DNA from 2 places in the Vibrio sp. SCSIO 43137 genome. Region 1 is predicted to be linked to the other one. Evidence: predicted binding sites of a transcription regulator. Region 1 holds the regulator's gene; the other holds the start of a gene.
What was found. Region 1 encodes MetJ, which represses methionine synthesis genes. Its sites were predicted from a motif close to TTAGACNTNTANANGTCTAA; they were not measured.
Positions count from the first base shown of each region.

Region 2: the regulator MetJ is predicted to act here: its motif matches at 5,841-5,860, upstream of metA (homoserine O-acetyltransferase MetA).

Region 1 is NZ_CP116383.1:3,086,012-3,096,190, reverse strand. Features, by position in the region: gene hslU (HslU--HslV peptidase ATPase subunit) at 1-748, opposite strand, end outside; gene hslV (ATP-dependent protease subunit HslV) at 765-1,298, opposite strand; gene PK654_RS14510 (SPOR domain-containing protein) at 1,476-2,015, opposite strand; gene cytR (DNA-binding transcriptional regulator CytR) at 2,121-3,125, opposite strand; gene priA (primosomal protein N') at 3,297-5,498, opposite strand; gene rpmE (50S ribosomal protein L31) at 5,833-6,051, shown strand; gene PK654_RS14490 (malic enzyme-like NAD(P)-binding protein) at 6,218-7,477, shown strand; gene metJ (met regulon transcriptional regulator MetJ) at 7,545-7,865, opposite strand; gene PK654_RS14480 (O-succinylhomoserine (thiol)-lyase) at 8,058-9,224, shown strand; gene PK654_RS14475 (bifunctional aspartate kinase/homoserine dehydrogenase II) at 9,224-10,179, shown strand, end outside.
Region 2 is NZ_CP116383.1:273,435-283,613, reverse strand. Features, by position in the region: gene metH (methionine synthase) at 1-3,394, opposite strand, end outside; gene PK654_RS01410 (cation:proton antiporter) at 3,583-4,854, shown strand; gene metA (homoserine O-acetyltransferase MetA) at 4,888-5,829, opposite strand; tRNA gene PK654_RS01400 (tRNA-Asp) at 6,157-6,233, opposite strand; rRNA gene rrf (5S ribosomal RNA) at 6,263-6,378, opposite strand; rRNA gene PK654_RS01390 (23S ribosomal RNA) at 6,510-9,397, opposite strand; tRNA gene PK654_RS01385 (tRNA-Val) at 9,748-9,823, opposite strand; tRNA gene PK654_RS01380 (tRNA-Lys) at 9,855-9,930, opposite strand; tRNA gene PK654_RS01375 (tRNA-Glu) at 9,933-10,008, opposite strand; rRNA gene PK654_RS01370 (16S ribosomal RNA) at 10,133-10,179, opposite strand, start outside.

The DNA of each region.
Region 1 (10,179 bases):
TCTCTACATTGTAGATAGCCTGCTCTTTCAGCTCTTCCTGATTAACCAGTTTGGCCGCTTCTTCTTCCGTCAATGCTTTGAAAGCATCTTTGATTTTCATCTTACGGTTCTTTTTGGTGTTTCCGGCAAGGTTCTGGAACATACCCTGAAGCTGATTGGTCATCTCTTCCATGCCCGGAGGCGCCATAATTTCAACACCCATTTGCGGAGCTGCGACATCGACTTCGATCTCTTTGTCGTCCAGCTTTCCTTCACGCAGTTTTTTACGGAAGATCTGACGGGTATTAGAGTTGTCTTCAGCAGGTTGTTCATTCTGACCCCATGCATCACGTGCCGGAGGTAGAAGGGCATCAAGAACACGTTCTTCAGCTTGTTCTTCCGCGCGGAACTTCACTTTCTCCATCGCCTGCTGATGAGTCATTTTGACTGCCACATCGGTCAGGTCACGGATAATGGTTTCAACTTCTTTACCTACATAACCCACTTCGGTGAACTTAGTCGCTTCTACCTTGATAAAAGGCGCATTTGCCAGTTTAGCCAGTCTGCGGGCGATTTCTGTTTTACCCACACCAGTCGGGCCGATCATAAGGATGTTTTTAGGTGATACTTCAACCCGCAGGCTCTCTTCAAGCTGCATACGACGCCAGCGGTTTCTCAGGGCGATAGCAACAGAACGCTTTGCCTGATCCTGGCCAATAATATGTCGGTTAAGTTCGTGAACGATTTCACGTGGAGTCATTTCAGACATGGTTATTCCTTAATTCTTATTCTGCTGCGATGTCGAGTTCTTCAATCGTGTGATGGTGATTGGTAAACACACAGATGTCACCGGCGATTTTCAGAGACTTTTCTGCAATTTCGCGCGCGTCTAATTCAGTATTTTCAAGCAGGGCGGTTGCTGCTGCCTGGGCAAAATTACCGCCGGAGCCGATTGCGATAAGGTCATGTTCCGGCTGCACTACATCACCGTTACCGGTAATGATAAGAGAGGCTGTTTCATCGGCTACGGCCAGCAGAGCTTCTAGTTTGCGAAGTGCCCGGTCGCTACGCCAGTCTTTTGCCAGCTCTACAGCCGCTTTGGTCAGATGGCCCTGATGCATTTGCAGCTTACTTTCAAAGCGTTCAAAGAGGGTAAAGGCATCGGCAGTACCACCGGCAAAGCCTGCCAGTACTTTATTGTTGTACAGGCGGCGCACTTTTTTTGCATTGCCTTTCATTACGGTATTGCCCAGAGAGACTTGCCCGTCACCAGCGATAACCACTTTATTATCACGGCGTACAGATACTATGGTAGTCACGAATCAGACCTCTTCATTTTATTCATATGATTTGAGGAATATATAAGGCTGGAACAGGAAGAATTCAAGGACAAGATAGGATCTTTATTGGAACTTATCTTGTCCTTAAAGGGCTTACAGACTAGTGCTGTGGAAAAATCAGTGCTTAATTTGCTACTCAGCAGAGGAGGAGAGGGTTTATTGCTGTTCTTTCCAGATAGCACAAGGTTCGATTTTAGCTTTTTGTAGCTTATGTCGATCCCGCTCAGCCTCACGTTTAAGAGCATAAGGACCAAGAACGACTCGGTACCAGTTGCTGCCTTCTTTTTTACGGATCTTACTGCTGATGCCCTGAAAAGCGATATTGACCTTACGCTCTTCCGCTTGCTGCAGGTTTTTAAAGGCTCCGCACTGCATAATATACGGAATGTCTGAAACTACCTGTTGCTTGGCTTCGACCTTTACTTCCTTGTTTGGAAGGGTCTTTACATATTCCCACTTCTCTTCAGGCGGAGGCGGCAAGGCCTTTTTCTCAGCAGGCTTAGTTGGTTTTGTGTTTTTCTTTACCGTTGTCTTCGGCGGCTCAGGGTCTTGATTAAGTATATAGAGCCCATAGCCAAATCCGCTTACAAGAAGTAAAGCAAGTACACCCGCTTTCCATGGGAAACCGGAGGATCTTTTGCGGGCAGGTTTTTTACGCGACCCTTGCCCTCTTTTTACATAATCTCTATTTGCCACACTTACAATTCACTGAAACGGAAACTGGCAACATGGTAATGCAGAAAGCGCCTTTAACACAATCCATCACGACCTTATGTGCCAGTTTAGTTTAAAGCAAAGAACCTAAATTCTCGGCGGAGCTGCACTGTTACGAACTACCAGCTTAGTTTCAAGCAGGCGTGAACCCGCTCTGACATCGCGCCCTTTTAGTAACTCAAGCATCATCAACATCGCCTGACGACCAATTTCATACCTTGGCTGAGATATAGTCGTTAACGGCGGATCACAATACTGAGAGAACTGAATATCATCAAAGCCGACAATAGAGAGATCTTGCGGAATACGCAGGCCAAGCTTTTTTGCCTGCTGAATGGCGCCAATGGCCATCATGTCGTTGTGACAGAAGATGGCAGTAGGAGGCTCCGGCAGAGAAAGTAGTTTTTTCAGCGCTTTAGCACCGCCTTCAAAAGAGAAGTCACTATTGATGCAGTAGGCGGCATTCATTGTCTGCCCTGCCCGACGAAGAGCCTGTTGATAGCCCTGAAAACGGAACTGACAGAGCGCAGCCTCTTCCGGGCCGGAGATCTGGGCGATTCGTTTGTGGCCCATCTGGGTCAGATAGTTAACCGCTTCAAAAGCAGAAGTCAGGTTATCAATATGCACAGTCGGAAGCTCAAGTTCAGGCGCGTATTCACAGGCCATCACCAACGGAGGCAGGTTTTTCTGCTCTGGTTTACTGACATCAAAAGGAAGGTCAGTACCCAGCAGTAGCATGCCGTCGGCTTGCTTAGTAAATACCAGGTTGATAAATGAGCTTTCACGTTTGCGCTGTTGGCCACTGTCGCCAAGCAGAACCAGATAGCCATTTTCCAATGCTGCGTCTTCAATTCCGCGGATGATCTCTGTGAAGTAGGGGTCACAGATATCGGGAACAATCGTAACAATGGTCTTAGATTCATTTCTTCGCAGATTTCTTGCGAGGGAGTTAGGGGAATAACCAGCTTCCAAAACAGCGTCTTCAACTCGTTTACGGGTAGACGCAGATACTTTCTCAGGGTTCATTAACGCTCTGGATACAGTGGCGGTCGACACCCCTGCAAGCTGGGCAACATCCTTCATTGTCGCCATAAATTTAACCTCTTCCAGACAATTGGATTTAATTTAATAGTAATTATTCTTGTAGTGTATTCATTAAAGCCGGAATAAATTACGGGTAATGTAACAAAACTTGCATAGTATATGTGATTTCGGTCACAGTGATGAATATATTTGTGTTAAGGACAACGTTTTCGTCTGCAACTAACTGAGATCTTGTGGCTCAACATCTAGAGACCAGCGTACTTTTTTAGCCAGTGGCAGTAGTTGTATAGCTGCCCGTGCGCTGTGCAGAAGTTTCTGCATTGTGCTTCTGTTTGAGGTTTGCAGCAGCAGTTGCCAACGGGATTTACCGGCTCTTTTTGCCATAGGGGCAGGGGTTGGCCCAAGAACCATGGTATGAGGGTCAAACAGTGGATTGGCCTCAATGGTCTGACGAACCTGACGAAGAAAATCTTCCACCAGTTTTGAGTTACTCGCCTCTGCCCGGAACAGGGTCAGGTAAGTATAAGGCGGCAGATAGGCCTGCTTTCGTTCCGTTAGTGCCGTCAGGGCAAAATGGTGATAATCCTTATTGAGCAGAGCTTGCAGCAGGGGATGCTCAGGGTGATGGGTTTGTAATATCACTTCCCCGGGCTTACTTGCCCTTCCTGCCCGGCCGGCAACCTGTATAAAGAGCTGAGCTAGCCGCTCTGAAGCGCGGAAATCACTGCTGTAGAGAGAGCCGTCGACATCCAGTAACCCAACCAAAGTAACATCGGGAAAATGGTGCCCTTTAGCCAGCATCTGGGTACCAATCAGAATTTGGTACTCTTTGTTCTTAATGGCGTTAAGAGCGTTCTCCAGACTTCCTTTTCTTCGCGTACTGTCTCTGTCTATACGTATGGTTTTGTATTCGGGGAACAGGTGCTCCAGTTGGGTTTCCAACTGCTCGGTACCAACGCCCATAGTGACCAGATGGTTTGAGTTACAGTTGTGACAGTGGTGAATTACCGGCTTTTGCGAACCACAATGATGACAGCGAATCTCCTGACTATTGTGGTGATAGGTATAGTAGGCATCGCATCGCTGACAATCGGCAATCCAGCCGCAGTCGTGACACATAAGTGCCGGAGAGTATCCTCTGCGGTTAAGAAAAAGCATCACCTGATTACCCGCATCTAAATGCTGACGCATTTCAGCAATCAGAGGGGCTGATAGGCCACTTTCCAGATAGAGGCCTTTAACGTCCAGCACTTTATAAGTGGCCGGTACGGCATTACCTGCTCTTTGTGTCAGGGTCAGGTGATGATATTTACCGCTAAGGGCATTTTGCAGAGATTCTAATGCCGGAGTGGCAGAGCCGAGAACAATAGGGATATTCTCTTTATGAGCGCGCATAATGGCGACATCTCTGGCGTGATAGCGCAGAGAGTCCTGCTGCTTGTATGAGGAGTCGTGCTCTTCATCAACAATAATAATCCCCAGAGATTTAAAAGGGGTAAACAGGGCGGATCGGGTACCTATAATGATGCCGGCTTCTGCTTCTCTGGCTGAGAGCCATGCATTAAGTTTTTCCGTTTCATTCAGGCCGGAGTGAATCACTTCTACTGGAACATCAAAGCGCCGTTTAAAACGGTTTATCGTCTGAGGGGTTAAACCGATTTCAGGAACCAGCACCAGTGCCTGCTGCCCTTTTTCCAGTACAGGCTTAATCAGGTTCAGATAAACCTCGGTTTTGCCCGAACCCGTCACACCTTCCAGCAGGTTACAGCTAAACTCGCTCTGGCTATTAATAGTGGCGATTGCAACGGCCTGCTCTTCGTTGAGCCTGGGGGTATCCATTTCGCTCTGTACGGCTGCCGGCCAGCTTTTTCTGCTGAATTTTTTCTCAGAAGAGATTACCCAGCCTTTCTCTTCCAGTTTTTTCAAAAGAGTGCCGTCTATATCTTCATCCAGCAGTTGTTGGTGAGATCTTGTCCCATCAGCAAGAGCTCGTATCGCTTTTTCCTGTTTTACAGCCCTGCCAAAGCCGAGCATTAACTGGTTTTTTCCTGCTTCCGTTAGCTGCCACTCCACAACAGAGGCAAAACTGGCCTGTTTGCCTTTCCTTAATGCACCGGGAAGGGCATTAGAGAACACTTCCCCTAACGGATGTTGATAGAACTGACTGCACCACACCAGCAACTGGTGCAGTTTGTCCGGCCATACCGGCTCAAAATCAAGAACAGATTTAATGGGTTTAAGTTTATCGAGGGGAAAGTCAGAGCTGTTAACCATGGCTGTGACAATACCCACCAGAGTCTGTCGTCCGAAAGGAACAGAAACCCTGCCTCCGATAACCGGAAACTGGTTCGCCTGAATTTTATAATCAAACGTTTTATCCAGTGGTACGGGCAGTGATACCTGTGCAATAGTCGGGCGCATAAACTTTAATCGGGAGCATGAGATAAAGAGGCGGTTAGTTTAGTTGAAGCGGGCTGAAAATACGAGATATGCTGATGTATCTGCCAAATAACGGTGTGCGGAGTACCATGCATGGCTTTATGCGTGTTTCTGTCCGCTGTCTGCCAAAGTGGCGTATATGGCACATGTGTTATTTAGTTGGTGAAAAAAAACTCAAATAGGTTGATCCCGACGCCGGTATTCTTTAATATACGCCGCCTTAATGGTGTGGTAAAAACCGCACTGATTTTTGAACACACGTGTGGTGTCCGGCTTAGAATCGGATAGCGACACGGCCTATATATGAGGTTTTCCCATGAAAGCAGGTATCCATCCTGAGTACAAAGCAGTTAAAGCAACTTGTTCTTGCGGCAACTCTTTCGAATTTAACTCTACTCTAGGTAAAGATTCTATCCACCTGGACGTATGTGACAAGTGCCACCCATTCTACACTGGTAAGCAGCGTATCGTTGATACTGGTGGTCGTGTTGATCGCTTCAACAAGCGTTTCGGTGCACTTTCAAGCAAAAAATAATAGCAATATTATTACCGAATGCAGAAAAGGACGCTCAGGCGTCCTTTTTTCGTTTCTGCCGTAAGAAAATTTTTCATCTATTTACTTTATTTCTATGAAGATTTAACAACTTCTACTAGAATTTGATCTCCCTACAATCTGTTTACACTCTCTGGAAATACACATTATGCCCGAAGACAATCCTCAAGAAGCATTTCGTCAAAAAGCACTTCAATATCACGCTCATCCGGTAGCGGGAAAGATCTCTGTAGAACTTACTAAGCCAGCTGATTCAGTCGAGGACTTAGCATTGGCCTATAGCCCGGGAGTGGCAGAGCCGGTGCGCGAAATTGCTCAGGATGTAAATAACGTTTATAAGTACACAGCTAAGGGAAATATGGTGGCTGTTATCTCTAACGGTACCGCTATTCTGGGATTGGGTAACCTGGGACCGATGGCATCCAAGCCGGTAATGGAAGGTAAGGCGCTGCTGTTCAAACGTTTTGCCGGGCTGGATTCAATTGATATTCAGGTAAAACACAGAACCATCGACGAGTTTGTTGATACGGTAGCAAATATTGCCGATACCTTTGGCGGTATTAATCTGGAAGATATTAAAGCGCCGGATTGCTTTGAGATTGAACGTCGTCTGATCGAGCGTTGTGATGTACCTGTGTTCCATGATGACCAACACGGTACTGCCATTGTGACTGCGGCGGGTATGCTCAATGCCATTGAACTACAAGGAAAGACACTTTGCGAGTCAACCATCGTCTGTCTGGGTGCCGGTGCAGCGGCAACTGCGTGTATGGAACTGCTGATTAAGTGTGGTGCACAGCGTGAAAAAATCTATATGCTGGATCGCAAAGGGGTGATTCATACCCGTCGTGAAGATCTGACTGAGCACAAGAAGCACTTTGCCAACAATACCGATAAGAGAACCCTTGAAGAGGTGATTTCCGGAGCTGACCTTTTCTTGGGTGTATCGGGACCAGACCTGCTGCCGGAAGAGGCGCTGGCACTGATGGCGGATAAGCCAGTTGTATTTGCCTGTTCAAACCCGGATCCAGAGATTAAACCTGAATTGGCGCATAAGGTGCGTGATGATCTTATTATGGGCACCGGTCGTTCAGACTATCCGAATCAGGTGAACAATGTTATCTGCTTCCCGTTCCTGTTCCGTGGTGCACTGGATGTCAGGGCGAGTGAAATTAATATTGAAATGAAACTGGCAGCCGTTGAAGCGATTCGCCAACTGGCCAAAGAGCCGGTGCCACAAGAAGTTAAACAAGCTGCCGGTGTAAAAGAGCTGGAGTTTGGTAAAGAGTATATTATTCCTAAGCCAATGGATCCGCGTCTGTTGCCTCGCGTGGCTAAAGCCGTTGCCATTGCCGCGGTTGAGTCCGGAGTCGCGCGGATTGATCTGCCGGAAAACTACATGGAATAAAGCCGTTCTGCTTTACAAAAAAAGGTCAGCCTGTGAGCTGACCTTTTTGCATTTTGTGGCTTAGACTTTACTCTTCGTCAAAGGCTTCGAACTCGATGCCCATCTCTGTCATCATAGTCTTAGCTTCAGTCGGTATATCGTCCGGGCGATCTTTTCTTAGATCTTCGTCAGTCGGAAGCGGCTGACCTGTATAGGCGTGCAGAAAGGCCTCGCACAGCAGTTCACTGTTTGTGGCATGGCGAAGGTTATTGATCTGGCGACGGGTACGTTCATCGGTTAATACCTTAAGAACCTTTAAAGGGATAGAGACAGTGATTTTTTTCACCTGCTCACTCTTTTTTCCATGTTCAGCATAAGGACTAATATAGTCGCCGTTCCAGTCTGCCATTGCGCACCTTTCATCAAAGAAATTAGTAATAAATAGTTATAGGTGGGGATTCTAGCGGGATTTACCGCCATAAGCAAAGATATATGGACGTCTAGAAGTATTGACGTCTGCTTTTCTTGTTAGTAAAGTGCTGTCTGTCAAATAAACTATAGTTATCTGGTAGCAGTAGCAAAGAGAAAGGAAGTTCATCTTATGACAAAACGGAAACCAGCGACGATTGCTGTTCGCACAGGCATTGAATCAGACACCCAGCACCACGCTGTCGTTCCGCCCATTTATCTGTCAACCAATTATAGTTTCCCCAGTTTCGGTGATGTTCCTAAATATGATTATACCCGTTCAGGAAATCCTAACCGCGGTTTGCTGGAACAAGCCCTTTATGAACTGGAATCCGGTAAGGGTGCGGTGGTCACCAACTGCGGTACCTCTGCATTGAACCTTTTGGTCTCTGCCTTTTTAGGGCCGGATGATCTGATAGTTGCTCCTCACGACTGCTATGGCGGTACTTATCGCCTGTTTAATACCAGAGCTCAGAAAGGTGATTTTCAGGTCGCCTTTGTCGACCAGTCTGATTCTGCCGCTTTATCTGAAGCACTAAGCAGAAAGCCGAAGCTGGTATTACTGGAAACCCCTTCTAATCCTCTTGTACGGGTAGTGGATATTGAAGCCATTTGTCAGCAAGCCCATCAGCTTGGTGCTCTTGTTGCGGTCGACAATACCTTTTTGACACCCATATACCAAAAGCCTCTTGAACTGGGCGCAGACTTTGTTATTCACTCTACCACTAAGTACATTAACGGTCATTCCGACGTTATCGGTGGTGTGGTGATAACGAAATCAGAGCAGCATGCCGAAGAGCTGGCGTGGTGGGGCAACTGCATTGGTGCAACGGGAACACCATTCGACAGCTATATGACTTTAAGGGGAGTCAGGACACTTGGCGCAAGAATGCGCATACATGAAGAGAGTTCACTGGCGATTCTTAGTTACCTTCATCAGCAGAAGCATGTAGCAACAATTTATCACCCCAGCCTGCCTGATCATCCGGGACACGCTATTGCCAAAAAGCAGCAAACGGGATTTGGTTCCATGCTCAGCTTTGAGTTCAATGGCTCATTTGAACAACTGAAAACCTTTGTCGGTGCCCTGAAACTTTTCTCTCTGGCGGAGTCTCTTGGTGGGGTTGAAAGCCTGATTTGCCACCCGGCATCAATGACCCATAGAGCGATGGGAGAGGCTGCACTGGAAGAAGCCGGTATTTCTCAGAATCTGCTTAGATTGTCCGTTGGTCTGGAAGACAGTGACGACTTAATTGATGACCTGAAACAGGCATTTGCTTCATTAGAGGGAGGTGAGTAATGAGCCACCTTCGTCAGTTACACAAGTTTGGTGGTAGCAGTCTGGCAGACCCGGAATGCTACCGCAGGGTAGTTACCATTCTGTCTGAGTATTCTGAACAAGACGACCTTATCGTAGTTTCAGCCGCAGGCGATACCACCAACCGGCTATATGAGTGGCTGGATGCCCTGAAAAAAGATGGCCGGATAGCCCATGAACTACTTACAGAACTGCGTCAGTTCCAGAGCGGGCTGATTGAGGCGCTGGTTACAGAGCCGCAAGCCTTGTTGCAACAGCTTAACAGTGAGATGGCAGCACTCGGTGAACTGATGGCGCCATTAACGGAGGCTCAGTCTGCCGATGTTCTTGGTCATGGTGAAGTGTGGTCGGCACGTCTTTTAACGGCTCTGTTAAATCAGAGTAGTCTCGATGCCGCCATGCTTGATTCAAGAAACTTACTGCGTGCAGAGCGGTGTACACAGCCGGAAGTCGATTTTTCCCGTTCACGTTCTCTTATCAGGCAGGAGTTGGTTCAGCACCAGCACAGAAGGCTGGTCATCACCGGTTTTATGGCGCGAAACTCACAAGAGGAGACCGTGCTACTGGGAAGAAACGGCTCAGATTACTCAGCTACGGTTATCGGAGCCTTGTCGGATGCGGCAAGAGTGACAATCTGGAGTGATGTTGACGGAGTTTATAGTGCTGACCCGCGTAAGGTGAACGACGCCTGTCTGTTGCCGCTGTTGCGTCTTGATGAAGCCAGTGAACTGGCAAGACTGGCAGCACCTGTACTGCATAGCAGAACACTTCAGCCCGTTGCCCAGAGTTCAATGAACCTTGACCTGAGATGCAGTTATCAGCCTGAGTCTGGTTCAACCCGCATTGAACGGGTTCTGGCATCAGGGAGAGGGGCGAAGATCATCACTTCTCTGGATGAAGTACTTATTATCGAGCTGGATCTTGGTCATGCTCATGA
Region 2 (10,179 bases), 560 kb from region 1:
TCTCCCGGACGAGTTCTTCATTAGTAAGATTTTCATCCGCCGCATAACCCCATAGCTCTTTTCGGACCTTTTCATGAAGATATTCAGAGAAAGCTTCAGCCAGCCGGTCAGCAACGGCCTGAATCATAATAGAGTTATAGTCGTCTCCCTGAGCTTTAAACTGATCAGCCAGTTCACGCTCCCCGATTCCACCGGTAACAGCAAACATACCAACCCAGTCTGGTTTTGAGCTCTGCTTAGGAGCTATATAGTCAGACAAACAGTAGTTAAAGCCCTTCGGTTTCTCTGTCTGTTGACGCAGGTTATGCAGTTTACTGGCGAGCTGATTGCGTTTGTCGTCAGTATAAATCTCGATATCATCACCAACAGAGTTGGCAGGAAACAGTCCGCAAATACCTTTAACCTTAAGCAGCCCTTCTTTTTCAACTTTATCCAGCCAGAGATTAGCGTCACGATAAAGGCGTTTCGCTTCTTCACCTACTTCTTCATGTTCAAATATCGTCGGGTATTTACCCATCAATGACCAGGTCATAAAGAATGGAGTCCAGTCAATATAGTTGCGCAGCTCTTTCAGGCTCTCCGGTTCAAATACATGCACACCAGCTTTAACAGGCACAGGAGGAGTATATTCTGCCCAGTTAATATCAACCTTGTTCTCACGTGCTTGCTCGAGAGTGATCGGCTTAGTTCTTGGCGTTTTTCTGTTGTGCTGATCTCTTACTCTGTCATATTCCTTATCCAGCCTCTCAACAAACTGAGGCCTGAGTTCATCAGAAAGCAGAGAAGTACAGACACCCACCGCTCTGGAAGCGTTGTTTACATAAACCACAGGGTGAGAGTAGTTCTGTTCGATCTTAACGGCGGTATGTGCTTTTGAGGTTGTTGCACCACCAATCATAAGAGGAAGATCAAAGCCTTGACGCTCCATCTCTTTCGCCACATGTACCATCTCATCAAGAGAAGGCGTGATCAGGCCTGAAAGACCGATAATATCAACATTCTCTTCTTTAGCGACTTTAAGTATCTGTTCACAAGGCACCATCACCCCGAGATCGATAATCTCGTAGTTATTACATTGCAGTACCACACCAACAATGTTCTTACCGATATCGTGAACATCGCCTTTTACTGTAGCCAGCAAGATCTTACCGTTAGAGCTGCCAGCCTGTTTAGCCGCATTAATAAATGGTTCCAGATGCGCAACCGCCTGCTTCATTACCCGAGCAGATTTTACTACCTGTGGCAGGAACATCTTACCTTCACCAAACAGATCGCCGACAACGTTCATACCGTCCATCAGAGGCCCTTCAATCACCTCCAGAGGCTTCTCAGCATTAAGGCGTGCTTCTTCTGTATCTTCAACAATAAATTCGGTAATTCCTTTCACCAAAGCATGCTCAAGGCGTTTTTCTACCGGCCAGCCGCGCCACTCTTGTGCTGATGCATCTTCTTCTTTACCGACACCGTTTTCACGATACTCATTGGCAATATCCAGCAGCAGTTCTGTAGCATCTTCACGACGGTTTAGTACCACATCTTCAACCGCATCACGCAGCTTTAACGGTACATTGTCGTAGATTTCAAGTTGTCCGGCATTAACAATACCCATATCCATACCGTGTTTAAAACAGTGGTACAGGAACACAGCATGAATAGCTTCACGCACATAGTTATTACCACGGAAAGAGAACGAAACATTGGAAACACCACCAGAGATCATGGCGTAAGGGAGATCCCGCTTAATATCCGCGACGGCATTAATAAAATCTACCGCATAGTTATTGTGTTCATCTATCCCTGTCGCGATAGCAAAGATGTTCGGATCAAAGATAATATCTTCCGGCGGAAAGCCGACTTCATCCACCAAGATGCGGTAAGCATTGGTACAGATCTCCAGTTTTCTCTCACGGGTATCAGCCTGACCAACCTCATCAAAGGCCATTACTATCACAGCCGCACCATAGCGACGGATCAACTTAGCCTGCTCGATAAATTTCTCTTTGCCCTCTTTAAGGGAGATTGAGTTAACAATGCTTTTGCCCTGAATACATTTCAGGCCAGCTTCAATTACCTCCCACTTAGAGGAGTCAACCATAATAGGCACTTTAGAAATTTCAGGCTCTGAAGCACATAGGTTAAGGAACCGAACCATACAGGCTTCGGCATCCAGCATACCCTCATCCATATTAATATCGATGATCTGCGCGCCGTTCTCTACCTGTTGGCGGGCAACTTCTAACGCCTCATCATAAAGCTCTTCTTTGATCAGACGCTTAAATCGTGCAGAACCGGTCACATTGGTTCTTTCACCAACGTTTACAAACAGGGTGTCTTTATCAATAGTCAGCGGTTCAAGACCCGATAAACGACAGGCACGCGGAATATCAGGCAGGGCTCTAGGCTTAATACCTTCAACCACCTTGGCCATTTGACGGATATGTTCAGGTGTTGTGCCGCAGCAACCACCAACAAGGTTCAGGAAGCCACTTTTTGCCCACTCCTCAACATGCTCTGCCATATCTTCCGGTGACAGATCATACTCACCAAAGGCGTTTGGCAAACCTGCGTTAGGGTGAACAGAGACAAAGCTTTCGGAGATCCTCGACATCTCTACTACATACTGTCTTAACTCATCCGGCCCTAATGCACAGTTAAGCCCGAAAGAGATCGGATTTACATGTCGTAATGCGTTGTAGAATGCCTCTGTAGTCTGTCCTGACAGGGTTCTTCCCGATGCATCAGTGATGGTTCCGGAGATCATTACAGGAAGTTCCGTTCCCAGTTCTTCAAAAACTGATTCAACGGCAAACGCACACGCTTTAGCATTCAGGGTATCGAAAATAGTTTCAATCAGGATAAGATCTGAGCCACCTTCAATTAAAGCGCGGGTAGACTCACTATAAGCTTCAACCAACTCATCAAAGCTGACATTCCTGAATCCCGGATCATTTACATCTGGGGAAATAGAACAAGTACGGTTGGTCGGACCCAGTACACCAGCAACGAATCTTGGTTTTTCAGGCGTCTTTGCTGTCCATTCATCAGCAACTTCACGGGCAAGACGTGCAGCTTCGAAGTTTATCTCTGCACTAAGGCTCTCCATATCATAGTCAGCCATAGCAATGGTTGTAGCGTTGAAACTGTTGGTTTCTAATATATCTGCGCCGGCTTCCAGATACTTTGAATGGATCTCTTTGATTATCTGCGGCTGGGTAAGAACAAGGAGATCATTGTTGCCTTTCAGATCAGATGGCCAGGAGGCAAAGCGTTCTCCGCGATACTCTTTCTCTTCCAGTTTATAGCCCTGAATCATGGTCCCCATACCACCATCAATCAGTAAAATCCGCTGTTTAAGTATCTCTTCTATTTGCTCTCTAATCTTGCTTCCAGTCACAGTACAACCTCAATCCATTACTTATATCGCTACATCCTATCACAGCCAATATAGAAATCTAGACGTCTAAAATTAAAAATACTCTCTGTCAGAATAAACATCTGAATTAACATTTATTTTTCATATGACAATTGATAATTAAACAATTCAGGAGGAGAATTCACACTTTCTCATCAACCGGATTAACCATGACTGTCTACTACACTCTCTGTTTCCTTGCAGCTGCAGCAATGGCGATTGCATTTATCAACAGCAAAATAGGAAAAATGCAAACCACCATTGCCATCACCGCCGGCTCAATGATGCTTTCACTTCTAATCATAGTTGCCGGACATAACGATTGGTTTAATCTGATAGAAATTGCATCTACCACCATAGCTGAAATTAATTTTGAAGCTTTCCTGTTAAAGGGAATACTTGGCTTTCTGCTGTTTGCCGGCGGACTGGGAATTAAACTTCCTAACCTGAAAGATCAGAAGTGGGAGATCACGGTGCTGGCTCTGTTTGCAACTCTGTTCTCTACCTTCTTTATTGGTCTGGTACTGTTTGCCATTGTCAGTCTGCTAGGTATTAAACTAGGCTTTATTTACTGCTTACTATTCGGCGCACTTATTTCACCAACGGATCCTATTGCTGTTCTCGCCATTGTAAAAAAGCTGGACGCTCCAAAACGGATATCGACTCAGATAGAGGGCGAATCGCTGTTTAATGACGGCTTTGGTCTGGTACTGTTTGTCACCCTGTTTGCTATTGCTTTTGGTAGTGAAGCACCAACGGTCGGCAGTGTAAGCCTACTGTTTCTGCATGAAGCGGTCGGAGGAATTCTCTACGGCTTTGTTTTAGGTTTGGTTTTTCACTATCTGATTAGCGCAACCAATGATCACTCCATGGAGCTGTTACTTACCATTGGTATCCCGACAGCAGGTTACGTTTTCGCTGATATTATTCACGTCTCCGGTCCTCTGGCCATGGTGGTATCAGGCATCATGATTGGTAACTGGACACGCTTTGTCGGTTTCTCTAAAGAGAGCGAAGAGCATCTAGACCATTTCTGGGAACTGGTAGATGAGTTCCTCAACGGCGTTCTGTTTCTGCTTATCGGCCTTTCAATGCTTCTTTTTGAATTCCATAAAGAAGACTGGATTTTGATGGTACTGGCTATTCCTCTTGTTCTGCTAAGCCGTTATCTGAGTGTATTTATCTCTTACCTCGGCTTCCGCCGATTCCGCACATATAACCCTTGGTCAGTGAAGATTTTGACCTGGGGTGGCTTAAGGGGTGGTCTTGCGATAGCGATGGCACTGGCCATTCCTGCCGGTGTTATGGTTATCCCGGAGAAAGGAATAGATGTCAGGGAAATTATCCTGGTGATGACCTACTCTGTGGTTGTGTTCTCAATACTGGTTCAGGGAGCGACCATTACTCCCCTGATTAACAAAGCCAAATCTGCAGAAGAGTAGATACGATAAAGGGTAGCTGAGCTACCCTTTTTATTAATCATCTCTTGTAAAGTTGTCTTCTGAGAAGTGTTCCAAATCGTAAGGTGTCTGCTGGTATACACAGTAGTTTAACCAGTTCGAAAACAACAAGTGTCCATGACTACGCCAGCTGGCTATCGGCTGGTTATCCGGATTATCGTTAGGGTAATAGTTTACCGGTATAGCCGGATCCATCCCCTCACCAAGATCCCTTACGTATTCGTTGTGTAAGGTGTGACATTCATACTCAGGATGTCCGGTGACAAAGACATTCCGCTTATCTTTAGTTGCTGCCAGATAAACCCCTGCTACGTCAGACGTGGCCAGAATATCCAGATCCGTATGCTCTAACAAAAACTCAGAAGTAAAGTCTGCATACCTTGAGTGTGGCGCGAGAAAGTTATCGTCAAACCCTCTTAAAATCGGGTGGTAGATATCATGAATCTTATGGGTATAAACACCCGATAACTTCTCTTTGCGCGTTTTTTTCGGGAGGTCATAAAGTAATTTCAGACCAGCCTGAGCAGCCCAGCAAACAAATAGTGTTGAAGTCACATGATCTTTGGCCCAGTTCATGATGCTTTCAAGATGCTCCCAGTAAATCACATCTTCAAACTGTACTAACCCCAATGGTGCGCCGGTAATTATTAAACCATCAAAATTGCGTTGCCTGACGGTTTCAAACTGACGATAAAAGGTATCTAAGTGTTCTGTTGGGGTATTTTTGCTCGGCCGGTTATCAATACGCAGCAGTTCTACATCTATCTGTAGCGGGCTGTTCGACAGCAACCTGAGAAACTGAGTTTCGGTCTCAATTTTCTTCGGCATCAAATTTAAAATCAGTACCTTTAACGGACGAATTTCCTGTGTTGATGCCCGTGACATAGGCATAACAAAAATATTCTCGTTTTTGAGTACATCGGAGGCAGGAAGTCTGTCAGGGATCCTAATTGGCACGGCTCTCTCCATAAGCTATCTAGACGTCTATATAGCCAGATTAGCTTATGGAGCAGGAGAAGTCGAGTTTTTGAACAGAAGAGAAGAAGAAAATTTATCTATAGAGCTTTTATTTCCCTTAAACGCCAAAAAGCCCCAGCATTTCTGTGCGGACGGCCAGTCGCGGACGGCCAGTCTAAGGCTTAATATAAGTGGCGGACGGCGGGGACGCCTAGTCCGGGGTTGCGGTCTACGGGCAAACCTTTTGCGGGACTCGTTGGCCGAAGGCCAAAAGTAATACGCCAGATACGAAAAAACCCCAGTATTTCTACTGAGGTTTCAAATAAGTGGCGGAGCGGACGGGACTCGAACCCGCGACCCCCGGCGTGACAGGCCGGTATTCTAACCAACTGAACTACCGCTCCGCTGCGTGTCTGGTTAGACAAATTTAAAAGCCTGGCGATGTCCTACTCTCACATGGGGAAGCCCCACACTACCATCGGCGCTATTGCGTTTCACTTCTGAGTTCGGCATGGAGTCAGGTGGGTCCACAACGCTATGGTCGCCAAGCAAAATTCTGTTTTTGATTTCACTTTTTCTAAAAAAGTGAAAACCAACAAATCGGAAAGCTGTTTAAAAGTTCGTGTCTCTACACATTCAATGTTCTATTTGAGTCCAAAACAAAACCCCTTGGGTGTTGTACGGTTAAGCCTCACGGGCAATTAGTACAGGTTAGCTCAACGCCTCACAACGCTTACACACCCTGCCTATCAACGTCGTAGTCTACGACAACCCTTTAGGATACTTAAAGTATCAGGGAGAACTCATCTCAAGGCTCGCTTCCCGCTTAGATGCTTTCAGCGGTTATCGATTCCGAACTTAGCTACCGGGCAATGCGTCTGGCGACACAACCCGAACACCAGAGGTTCGTCCACTCCGGTCCTCTCGTACTAGGAGCAGCCCCTTTCAATTCTCCAACGCCCACGGCAGATAGGGACCGAACTGTCTCACGACGTTCTAAACCCAGCTCGCGTACCACTTTAAATGGCGAACAGCCATACCCTTGGGACCGACTTCAGCCCCAGGATGTGATGAGCCGACATCGAGGTGCCAAACACCGCCGTCGATATGAACTCTTGGGCGGTATCAGCCTGTTATCCCCGGAGTACCTTTTATCCGTTGAGCGATGGCCCTTCCATTCAGAACCACCGGATCACTATGACCTGCTTTCGCACCTGCTCGAATTGTCATTCTCGCAGTCAAGCGGGCTTATGCCATTGCACTAACCACACGATGTCCAACCGTGTTTAGCCCACCTTCGTGCTCCTCCGTTACTCTTTGGGAGGAGACCGCCCCAGTCAAACTACCCACCAGGCACTGTCCTCACCCCGGATAACGGGGCTAAGTTAGAACATCAAACATACAAGGGTGGTATTTCAAGGATGGCTCCACTGTATCTGGCGACACAGTTTCAAAGCCTCCCACCTATCCTACACATGTAGGCTCAATGTTCAGTGCCAAGCTGTAGTAAAGGTTCACGGGGTCTTTCCGTCTAGCCGCGGGTACACTGCATCTTCACAGCGATTTCAATTTCACTGAGTCTCGGGTGGAGACAGCGTGGCCATCATTACGCCATTCGTGCAGGTCGGAACTTACCCGACAAGGAATTTCGCTACCTTAGGACCGTTATAGTTACGGCCGCCGTTTACCGGGGCTTCGATCAAGAGCTTCGACCTAAGTCTAACCCCATCAATTAACCTTCCGGCACCGGGCAGGCGTCACACCGTATACGTCATCTTACGATTTTGCACAGTGCTGTGTTTTTAATAAACAGTTGCAGCCACCTGGTATCTGCGACTTCCGATAGCTCCATCCGCAAGGGACTTCACCGTCAGAAGCGTACCTTCTCCCGAAGTTACGGTACCATTTTGCCTAGTTCCTTCACCCGAGTTCTCTCAAGCGCCTTGGTATTCTCTACCCGACCACCTGTGTCGGTTTGGGGTACGATTCCTTACAATCTGAAGCTTAGAGGCTTTTCCTGGAAGCATGGCATCAATGACTTCACGCCCTTGGGCGCTCGACATCGTGTCTCGGCCTTAAGATTTCCCGGATTTACCTAAGAAATCAGCCTACGCACTTGAACCTGGACAACCGTCGCCAGGCCACCTAGCCTTCTCCGTCCCCCCATCGCAATTGTAAGAAGTACGGGAATATTAACCCGTTTCCCATCGACTACGCCTTTCGGCCTCGCCTTAGGGGTCGACTTACCCTGCCCCGATTAACGTTGGACAGGAACCCTTGGTCTTCCGGCGAGGGGGTTTTTCACCCCCTTTATCGTTACTCATGTCAGCATTCGCACTTCTGATACCTCCAGCAAACCTTACAGTTCACCTTCAACGGCTTACAGAACGCTCCCCTACCCAATATCTAAAAGATATTGCCGCAGCTTCGGTGTATAGCTTAGCCCCGTTACATCTTCCGCGCAGGCCGACTCGACCAGTGAGCTATTACGCTTTCTTTAAATGATGGCTGCTTCTAAGCCAACATCCTGGCTGTCTGAGCCTTCCCACATCGTTTCCCACTTAGCTATACTTTGGGACCTTAGCTGGCGGTCTGGGTTGTTTCCCTCTCCACGACGGACGTTAGCACCCGCCGTGTGTCTCCCGGATAGTACTTACTGGTATTCGGAGTTTGCAAAGGGTTGGTAAGTCGGGATGACCCCCTAGCCTTAACAGTGCTCTACCCCCAGTAGTATTCGTCCGAGGCGCTACCTAAATAGCTTTCGGGGAGAACCAGCTATCTCCAGGTTTGATTGGCCTTTCACCCCTAGCCACAAGTCATCCGCTAATTTTTCAACATTAGTCGGTTCGGTCCTCCAGTTGATGTTACTCAACCTTCAACCTGCCCATGGCTAGATCACCTGGTTTCGGGTCTATACCTAGCAACTCGACGCCCAGTTAAGACTCGGTTTCCCTACGGCTCCCCTAATCGGTTAACCTTGCTACTAAATATAAGTCGCTGACCCATTATACAAAAGGTACGCAGTCACACCACGAAGGTGCTCCTACTGCTTGTACGTACACGGTTTCAGGTTCTATTTCACTCCCCTCACAGGGGTTCTTTTCGCCTTTCCCTCACGGTACTGGTTCACTATCGGTCAGTCAGTAGTATTTAGCCTTGGAGGATGGTCCCCCCATATTCAGACAGGATATCACGTGTCCCGCCTTACTCGATTTCACTAATAATGACGTGTCGGTTACGGGGCTATCACCCTGTATCGCTGGACTTTCCAGACCATTCACCTGCATCATTAAAAGCTTAAGGGCTAATCCAATTTCGCTCGCCGCTACTTTCGGAATCTCGGTTGATTTCTACTCCTCCGGGTACTTAGATGTTTCAGTTCCCCGGGTTTGCCCTGTTAACCTATGTATTCAGTTAACAGTAACTGCTTATGCAGTTGGGTTTCCCCATTCGGAAATCGTAGACTCAAGTGGCTTTTACTGCCTAATCTACGCTTATCGCAAGTTAATACGTCCTTCATCGCCTCTGACTGCCAAGGCATCCACCGTGTACGCTTAGTCACTTAACCATACAACCCCAAGAGGTTTCTATGTATGGCAAACAACCAAGGTTTGTGTCTCTCATTATTTGAATGAGCGAGAGACATTTCGATTTTGCCGGACTCAAATATAAGCATCATTACTCAGTAATGTTGCTTCCAAGAACACTTGAATGTGTGTTGGTACCTAAATCTAAAAAAGACTTAGGATTTGAGAACTTTTAATTAGATAACAATCAATCAAATTGTTATCTGTCAGCTTTCCAAATTGTTAAAGAGCAATATCTGTAATAGACATTTTCTAAAGATTCTCAGCGACGAAAAACAAACCAACAATTAACAACCATTGGTTTGGAGTCTATCCAAAAACATTTAGAGAATGGTGGGCGATACCGGGCTCGAACCAGTGACCCCCTCCTTGTAAGGGAGGTGCTCTCCCAACTGAGCTAATCGCCCACTGTAGTTTTAATTCTTCGTGGAGGAAGAATGGTGGGTCGTGCAGGATTCGAACCTGCGACCAATTGATTAAAAGTCAACTGCTCTACCAACTGAGCTAACGACCCAATGGTATCCCGTAGGGGAGTCGAACCCCTGTTACCGCCGTGAAAGGGCGGTGTCCTAGGCCTCTAGACGAACGGGACATAGGTTTGTAAAAGTGTTGGGCACTTTCACAACAATACCCGCTATCAAGCAGGTATCTTTACTCTCTTTACTTTCTAAACCTAATCAATCTGTGTGAACACTCATCAATGCACAATCATCGTTTAAGGAGGTGATCCAGCCCCAGGTTCCCCTAGGGCTACCTTGTTACG